DNA from 4 places in the Psychrobacillus psychrodurans genome. Region 3 is predicted to be linked to each of the others. Evidence: predicted binding sites of a transcription regulator. Region 3 holds the regulator's gene; each other region holds the start of a gene.
The links. The regulator Rex, encoded in region 3, represses fermentation and respiration genes when NADH is low (regulators of the CRP and FNR family bind a similar motif). The targets are predictions, from matches to a motif close to TTGTGAAATATTTCACAA.
Positions count from the first base shown of each region.

Region 1: a site for Rex is predicted at 1,197-1,214, ahead of ACQCPR_RS08050 (cytochrome c oxidase subunit 2A). Genes of this name have one in related genera too.
Region 2: a site for Rex is predicted at 1,456-1,473, ahead of ACQCPR_RS15710 (TIGR04053 family radical SAM/SPASM domain-containing protein). Genes of this name have one in related genera too.
Region 4: a site for Rex is predicted at 1,382-1,399, ahead of ACQCPR_RS08240 (nitrate/nitrite transporter). Genes of this name have one in related genera too.

Region 1 is NZ_CP189791.1:1,705,843-1,708,052, forward strand. Features, by position in the region: gene ACQCPR_RS08040 (b(o/a)3-type cytochrome-c oxidase subunit 1) at 1-512, opposite strand, end outside; gene ACQCPR_RS08045 (cytochrome B5) at 513-989, opposite strand; gene ACQCPR_RS08050 (cytochrome c oxidase subunit 2A) at 1,011-1,133, opposite strand; gene ACQCPR_RS08055 (chemotaxis protein CheX) at 1,333-1,785, opposite strand.
Region 2 is NZ_CP189791.1:3,171,368-3,173,577, forward strand. Features, by position in the region: gene ACQCPR_RS15705 (NUDIX hydrolase) at 1-71, opposite strand, end outside; gene ACQCPR_RS15710 (TIGR04053 family radical SAM/SPASM domain-containing protein) at 241-1,374, opposite strand; gene ACQCPR_RS15715 (DUF2249 domain-containing protein) at 1,550-1,789, opposite strand; gene ACQCPR_RS15720 (Crp/Fnr family transcriptional regulator) at 1,963-2,210, shown strand, end outside.
Region 3 is NZ_CP189791.1:3,389,634-3,391,843, forward strand. Features, by position in the region: gene groES (co-chaperone GroES) at 1-61, opposite strand, end outside; gene ACQCPR_RS16710 (CPBP family intramembrane glutamic endopeptidase) at 249-986, shown strand; gene ACQCPR_RS16715 (redox-sensing transcriptional repressor Rex) at 1,032-1,673, opposite strand; gene ACQCPR_RS16720 (ABC-F family ATP-binding cassette domain-containing protein) at 1,804-2,210, shown strand, end outside.
Region 4 is NZ_CP189791.1:1,753,536-1,755,745, reverse strand. Features, by position in the region: gene ACQCPR_RS08240 (nitrate/nitrite transporter) at 1-1,313, opposite strand, end outside; gene ACQCPR_RS08235 (hemerythrin domain-containing protein) at 2,024-2,210, opposite strand, start outside.

The sequences.
Region 1 (2,210 bases), 1.7 Mb from region 3:
GGATGCACTTTACGCCATTCTCTATACTTCATAATTTTTGCTAGTCCAACAATCCATGATCCTACTACTACTAATGCCATTCCCACATAAAAAATCCAGTGTGCTTGAAGAGGGGCATAGAATGTATATAATACAGAAGCTTCATTAAGTAATACCATAGTTGCAGCTGCAATCGTACCAGTAGTCATTATCCAGAAACCAATCCAACCTAGTGAACGTTGTTTGTTTGTAAAAGTTCCAGAAGTTCTACTCATAGCAGCAATTTGGAATCCTAGTATAAAATATGTTGTTAAAATAAGGCCGAGTAACACACCATGAACAGTTAAAACTTGATAATAACCGATTCCCCAAGGGAGTGTAAACTTACCAGAGCGAACTAAAACCTGTAATAACCCACAAAGACCTCCGATGAATAATGCGATAAATGCTACATATATATGAGCAAGGGCTAACTTACCATCACGACGATCCACCTTTGTAAATTCTTTTGCTTTTTCTTTAATCGTTGTCATTTACTCCACCACCTTAAACATGGACGTCATAGTAGAATGTCCTATGCCACAGTATTCATTACATAAGATTAAAAACTCGCCAGATTTGTCCACCGTTGTTACATATTCTGAAACATAACCTGGTTCTAATATCATGTTAATATTTGTTCCTACAATTTGAAATCCATGGACAACATCTTTAGTAGTTGCTATGAACTTTACGGTGGAACCTAATGGAACTTCAATCTCAGGCGGATTATAGTAGAATGCAGATGCAACTAGCACTACTTCATAATCCCATTCTTTACCTTCTACTTTATGAACCCCTGGATTATTAAAAGGTACAATCTCATCAACTCGCTCAGGATCGATGTAAACTTTTCCAGTTGGGGGATGTGAGCCATAATGAAATGCACTAAAACCTACTATAAATAAAAATAATACCAATGAGCTAATCCCAAAAGTTAGCCACCATTTTTCATACTTATGAATATGCATAAGTCTTTAACCTCCATTAAATTAAAATCTATCAATGAATAAGTAAAATGCCATGAACCAAGAAACTAATATAAATAAACCAACAAAACCAACAGAATAAAGAGTTCCTTTTAAATCAGGGTTTTTTTCTTTCTTTTTCGACATTTACTTACACCTCCTCCTATTCAACTTGTATAATTCCATAATAAATTGATTGGTTAATAGATGATGTGATAAAAATCACACGAACGGATGCAAACTGTGAACTATATGTGAAATGTGAAAGTATAGATGAGTAATTACTTAATTAGAATGAATTTTTTACATAAAAAAAGAACCATCCTTAAAAAGGAGGCTCTGCTTTTTATTCATCTATCGTTAAGATAATTGTCATCTCACCAACATTCTCAATCTCTACTGGAAGTTTGAAAGCATGTTGAAATCCAAATAACCGAGTAGTGCCGACTATAACAGTAGGTGGTGTAATATCAATTTCAACGCCATTTCCTGCAACGGAGGTACATATATTTCCTGCGACCATATTTCCAAGTTCGCCTGTAAATGATTCGAGCATTTCACCTTCTAATGGCATGCCGAACATGGTTGCTCCAATTGCAGAAAAGGATTCAGCTGAGGAGTCAATAATTATACGCCCTTTAATATCACCGATAATTCCTATTAGTACACCCATTTCTTTTTGTTCGAATGGTTGAACCATTAAGGAAGGGGATTTAATATCCATTGCAATTGGTATGACTGATTTTAATGATTGGATGGTTCCATTTAAAATTGTTTGTATATGTTTTGAAGCGCTCATTTCTTCCCTCCATCTAGTATAGATGTATCAATTTTATCATGTAATATAGGAAAAAAGAATAGGTATTGTAGAATTTTAAAATATACTATGGTATTATGTCGATGAGAATGAATATCAAATTCAGTTGAGAGGGCGATTTATATGTTGGCAATTATAATTGGAGCATCTCTTATAGTGTACAGTGTGTTAACTGTATATATTTTAAAGTCTACTGCGCCAAAGACCAAAATAATATGAATAACCCACATGACTTTATTTGTGCATACAAATAGAGTCATTTTTTCTGTTTATCGTTTTGGTAGGGAAGGTTATATATGCTTTTTACACAGATGTGTGCTTGACGCACGCTACGCATGAGCCTTCTAGGATGGTCGCAATGCTGGGAGGCTTGGATACTGCCCAAGTAAAGCACCATCTGAAACGTA
Region 2 (2,210 bases), 220 kb from region 3:
TTATCCTTCACTATTAAACCCGCCACTCGGTAATTAAATCTACCTTCTGTAGTTTTAAAAGATATATCCATTTGTCTATCCTCTATTCTATATAATTATTTAACCAAATAAAAAATTAATTAACTTTTCAGACTAGTACTCTACTACTCGTTTTAAGTATACCTTGCCTAGACTTTTCAGGTAAAAACTTATCCAAAACAAAAACAAGTAATAGCTTTTCCTCTATTACTTGTCTTCACGTTATACGGATGGTTGCTTTTTTTTCTTGCGCATGGACTGTGGAATATACACGCAGTATGGTTCGCTTTCCATATAATCCCCTGTTAGATTGTATGCTCTGGATCTGGATCCTCCGCACACTTTATTGTACTCGCACACTCCACATTTCCCTTTATATTTATCGGGATTCCGAAGGTTTTGGAATACATCAGAATTACGGTAAATATCTGCTAATGGAGTTTGACGGACATTGCCAACTTTTATCGGGAGTAGTCCACTTGGGAAAACATCACCTGTATGCGAAATAAAGACAAAGCCATTTCCATCGTTTACTCCTTTTGGCGCTCGACCCAATCCATCAATTTTACCGGTATCCCCCATAGTCAATGCATCTTCATAGAAAATATGATCTTCATCGCTCAATCCTTTTTGTTCACGTAGTTTTTGTTGAATAACTACACGGCGATAATGCTGTGCAGCAGTTGTTTTAATATCAAATGGCACACGTTTAGAGAGGTTATAAAGCCATCTAAACACTTTTTCATGCTCTGCGGGTGAGATCATATCTGTTTCTTTCCCTCTACCAGTTGGAACTAGGAAGAACACACTCCAAAGGACACAATTAAGCTTCTCCACCATTTCTGCTAGTTCATCCAAGTATTCATAGTTATATTTTGAAATAACGGTATTAATCTGTAAAGGCATCTCTAATTCATTTAAATATTCGATAGCCTTCATCGTCAAATCAAACGATCCAGTTGTACCTCTAAAGTGATCGTGAACTTCAGCACAATGACCATCTATACTAAAAGCCCATCTAGCTAGTCCAATATCTTTTGCCTTTTGCATTGCTTCTTTTGTTACATTTGGAGTAGCTGATGGAGTCATAGATACACGGACTCCTTTTTTAATAGCGTACTCTGCAATATCAAATACATCCGGTCGTTCCAAAGGATCCCCACCTGTAAATACAAGCAATGGATTTTCCATCTCATAAATATCATCTATTAACTTTTTCCCTTCATCTAGCGTTAACTCCAATGGATGTCTATGATGCTGAGCCTCTGCACGACAATGTAAACAATGAAGCTGACATGCACGGGTTAACTCCCAGATAACGATAAATGGATTTTCATTATAATCTCTTGAAAACATATTTTTTTCCTCCTAATTTATTTCCTAAAATGACCGTAAGTTAACTTATACTTGGATTTTAACATTTTCACTTTTAATCCGAAGTGATATTATTCACATAATAAATAGGAAGATATGACAAATAATAAACAAAAAGATCCCGAAATAGCTCTCTCTAGGATCTTTAAGTGAAATATTATTTTTTGCCGATAGCGACTCTCCAATGATCAGGACCATTTTCAATATATTCCCATGTGTATGTGTCTTCACGTTCCATCATAAATTGATAGAGCAATGGTTTTGGATCATGGTCATTGGAAAGCTCCAAAAACTCTCCAGACTGTAAAGCATCAAATGCCTCGAATATTCTAGGATGACGAATTCTTGGTTCAATATCTGGTGCGTTTAGTTTTACTGCAAATTGAATATTACTCACTTTAGTTTCCCTCCAATATTTTTGATTCTGTTCATATCATAATGCTTACCATTCTAAACTGAAGTGAGGATAAACACATATCCCCTATGATTTTAATCACTTGTCATTGTTCTCCAAAGAGAAACTATTGATGGTACAATGAAAAGGACAATCGCAGGGAAAGGATGAGCTATATGAACGTAGAATCGATACAAGCACTTCTACAACGGTTTTCCTTATTTAAAGATTTGACCAATGCAGAAATAGAACCAATACTTGACTTGGCAAAGAATCGGTTATATCGCCAAGGAACACATATTTTTATGCAAGACGATCCACTAACTAATGTTTACTTTATTCATCAAGGGCAGATAAAAATATATCGTACTGATATGCAAGGAAAAGAACAAATCGTCAATGTTCTCGGCGAAGGTGAAATGTT
Region 3 (2,210 bases):
CTGTTTTTTCCTCAGCTTCGATTAATTCGATTACGATACGATCACCTAATGGTCTTAACAAGTGAAACTACCTCCCTAAAATAGTAAAATGTAATATTATTAGCACTCTTACTCTTTGAGTGCTAACACACTTATAATAATAATTAATCACAGAACATTTTGCAAGTAAGAAGCTATCTTTTTCTTTTATTTTCTATTTCCGATACAATAAGAAAAGAAGGTACATATAGAGAGGAATAAAACTGTTTATGAAACAACAAAAAACTGGTATATACATATTAATCGTTTACTGTATAATGCAACTATCTTCAGGTATACTTGTCCCGTTCCTACCAGAGCTTTATAGCCTATTAGAAGCTAAAGGAGTGGAAAATCCAGCACTTTTCATTTCTGGTTGGTGGGTATTTCTTAGCATGGGAATCGCTACATTGATCACCCTACTAATCATCCGTAAAGACAAGACTTACTTGAAGCCACTAAATGGTAAGCCAAGCCCAACCCTCCAAACGATCGGTTGGGGAATTGCTGGTTTCTTTCTAGTATTTGTAGGACAGGGTATTGCAGCAAGCATCGAGCTTAAATTTGGTGTGGATCCTGGATCAGAAAATACAACTCAGTTTATAGAAATTGCCCATACCGTACCATTAGCTATTTTTTCAATTGTCATTTTTGCCCCTATATTAGAGGAGCTGATATTCCGAAGAATCATTTTCGGAACTCTGTTGCCAAAAACGAATTTCTTTGTAGCCGCTTCTGTAAGTGCAATTGTGTTCGGAATTATTCACTTTGACTTTACGCACATACTACTATATGCGGTCTCCGGATTTATATTCGCATTTATCTATTACAAGACAAAGCGAATTATCGCATCAATTATCTCCCATATGTTATTAAATGGATTTGTTGTGCTAGTTCAATTTTACGGTGAGGAAATTCAACAGTTTCTTAAACAATATTCAAATATGCAGTTCCTATTTTTTCATTAATAAAAGCCTTTGACCTGTTAGCATTATGGTCAAAGGCTTTTTTTGTTATTCAGTCAGTTCATTTCTTATTAAATAAATAAGAGTCTGTAATTCTACAGAAAGATCGATGGTATGTACACGGATAGCATCGGTTGTTTGTAAACGTATTGGTGTAAAGTTTAATATCCCTTTAATAGAAGAAGCTTCTAATTGATCGGCTACTTGCTGTGCAGACCGACTTGGCAAAGTAAAAATGACCAGTTCAATTCCATATTCCTCTAGCTTTTCAAGCATAACACTCGAATGATACACAGGAATATCACTTATGGTCGTTCCTTCTACCGGAGCTTTTGTATCGAAAGCCACGACAATTTTTGTATTATGGTTTTTTTGGAAATTATACTTTAGAAAAGCAGTTCCCAAACTTCCAACTCCAATGAGCGCAACATTCGCAGCCTCATCCTGATCGAGTGTTTTACGGAAAAACTCAAGTAAAGTCGGAACGTCATAACCGTAACCCTTTTTTCCAAGCGCACCAAAATGAGAGAAATCTCTCCTAATTGTTGCGGAATCGATTTTCATCGCTTCACTCAATTCCTGCGAAGAAACTCGTTTGTGTCCAGCATTATGAAAGCTTTGTAAAAATCTATAATATAATGGAAGTCTTTTCGTAGTTGCTTGAGGAATTCTCGGTATTTCTGGCTTCATAAAAATCCTCCTAGTTTAGTCAAACAAATCGTTATTATCTTACTAGACATTTCTACCATTGTAAACCTAGAGCGTTGCAACGACAAGCCCTATCTATTACACTAAGGATAGAATTGAGGTGCGAATAATTGTGATTGTTTTACAAGTCAATCAAATAACAAAATCCTTTAACGGTGAAGATATATTAACTAACGTAAAGCTAGAGGTTCAGGATCGAGACCGGGTTGCCCTTGTTGGTAGAAACGGTGCCGGAAAATCTACACTACTTAAAATAATAGCAGGTGAAATGTCGTATGATTCAGGCGAAATAATTATGCCAAAAAATATTCGTCTTGGCTATTTAGAACAGCATGCAGGTCTCGAATCTAAATTGACAATCTGGGAGGAAATGAAGACAATCTTTAGTCATCTCATTAACTCAGAAAAAGAGCTTCGTTCCCTAGAATCACAAATGGCAGACCCTACTATATATGAAGATACTGAAGCTTATGCAAGAGTGGCAGCAACGTACGATGAATTACAGTTAGCCTTTAATGA
Region 4 (2,210 bases), 1.6 Mb from region 3:
GCTTTTTCTTGACGATTAGATTTCAAGATTCTAGGAGTTTTCCCAATAGCTTCTTCCTCACTAAATCCTGTCAATTGTGTAAACGATGGGTTAACTGTAACAATTGTACCAGCTGTGTTTGTTACCATAATTCCTTGACCAGTTGATTTGAAAACTTCCTGAGCCAATTTTAATCTATCTTGATAATACATAAATACTACTAAAACTAAACTTGCCAAAGATACAGAAGATAGTAGCATAAATCCTATTGAGTACTGTCCAGTTATTGAGAAAATTGTCGCTAATAATAGTGGTGGGAAAAATCCACCTAAACCACCCATCATCGAAACAATACCATTGGCAATACCAGCTTGTTTATTGAAATAAAATGGTACTAATTTAAATATTACACCATTTCCTATTCCTGCACTAATTCCTATAACAATACATCCAATTGTATATAGCATTATAGATGGAGAGAAAGCTAATAATATTGCAGCTATTGTATAAACAGAGAATACACCCATCAATAGGAATAGCGGTTGAAATTTATCACCCAACCACCCACCAACTGGTCTAAAAACTGTGGCTACTGCGATAAATCCAGCAGTTCTTAAACCTGCATCGACTTTATCTAATTCAAAGTTACTCACTAGGAAATTTGGTAAATAAACAGTAAATGCCACAAACGATCCAAAAGTTATGAAATAGAATAAAGAGAAAAACCAAAGCTTATCATTTTTCCAAACACCTTTAATCTGTTCGATTATAGGTGTTTTTACTTTCACCTCATGTTTGTCTCCAAGAAAAATATTAATAACTATAAATACTAATAGTAATATTAAATATAATTTAACAGTCAAAGACCAACCAATTTGAGTCGCAATCATTGGAGCTGCAAAAGTAGAAATTGCAGTACCAATATTTCCTGCTCCGTAAATACCATTTACAAAACCATGTTTTTCTTTCGGATAATATTTAGGTAATGATGTAACACCTACAGAGAAAACTGCTCCCCCAACCCCTAAAAATAGACCACCGATTATTAAATCTATATAACTAGAAGCTTCACTTATATAAAACACGGGGAACATTAGAAGTACAAAGCTAATAAGAAATACAAGTCTTGCACCAATTACATTTGCATAATAACCAAGCGGTATACGTAATATAGATCCCAGTACTACAGGTATAGCAGTCAATATTGCTATTTTATCAGCTGGTATATCAATATCTTCCTTAATAAATGGAAGTAATGAAGAAATGATTACCCAAATCATAAAGCCTAAAACTAAGTTCATTGTCTGTAACGGCAATTGGACTTTCTTTATCATTCATATCACCTTTTCTAATTGGTATTGAATGATTCACGTATTGATTCCCTACTATTATTTTAACTAAAATATGAAAAGTTTCTAATAGGGGACTCCCCTTAACGGCCAAGGGTATTCCCTAAAAAGATTATATTAATGTAGTTTCTTGATTTTACTGTAATTACTGAATGCTTATTCTATGAAAATGACTCCTGTTATAAAGTTTAAAGTGTGAATTCATACGATTGTTTGTTTACTTAACATCATCATTTTAACAATAGAAAAATCAGGCAAAATGAGGTCGGTCCATTAAGTTCAAAACCTGTTTATCTTATCTTTTAAGAATTATTGAATCATATTTTATCTTTACTTGCTCTCACCTTTTGTTTACTTACTCCCATCTGTGGATTACTTGCGGTCGTATAAGATACTTGCTCAAAGCCTATATTTACTTGCGGACTATTACTTTTACTTGCGGAATGGATAATTTCACCAAATTACTTTCCCATTTTACAGACTGAATGTGTAGAATTGAATTACTTTTGGTTTGTTCTCTAATCACGTGGGAGAATGCAAAGGATAGTGTTTACTTGTATTTCATCGTGTTTACCATAAAGCACAAGGGATTGGATCCGTGTCCGCGGAAATCGATGTGTATTTTAGTTTTCATCACTCTGTGGTGAATTTGATACAAATAGAAAAAAATAACCCATAGAGTGAAATGAGTTATTTTAAACAATTAAAGTATTCAGTTGTTCTAATAATTTATCTTGGTCCACTGCTTTCATCACTCGATCAGTCATAGGAAACAATACAGATTCTTCTTTTACAAAATGAACCATTAACACTTCGAAGGCTTCACCTGCGTCCTTCGCTATTCGTTTCATATCATCTAGGCTTAAATGATCTATACCTGCT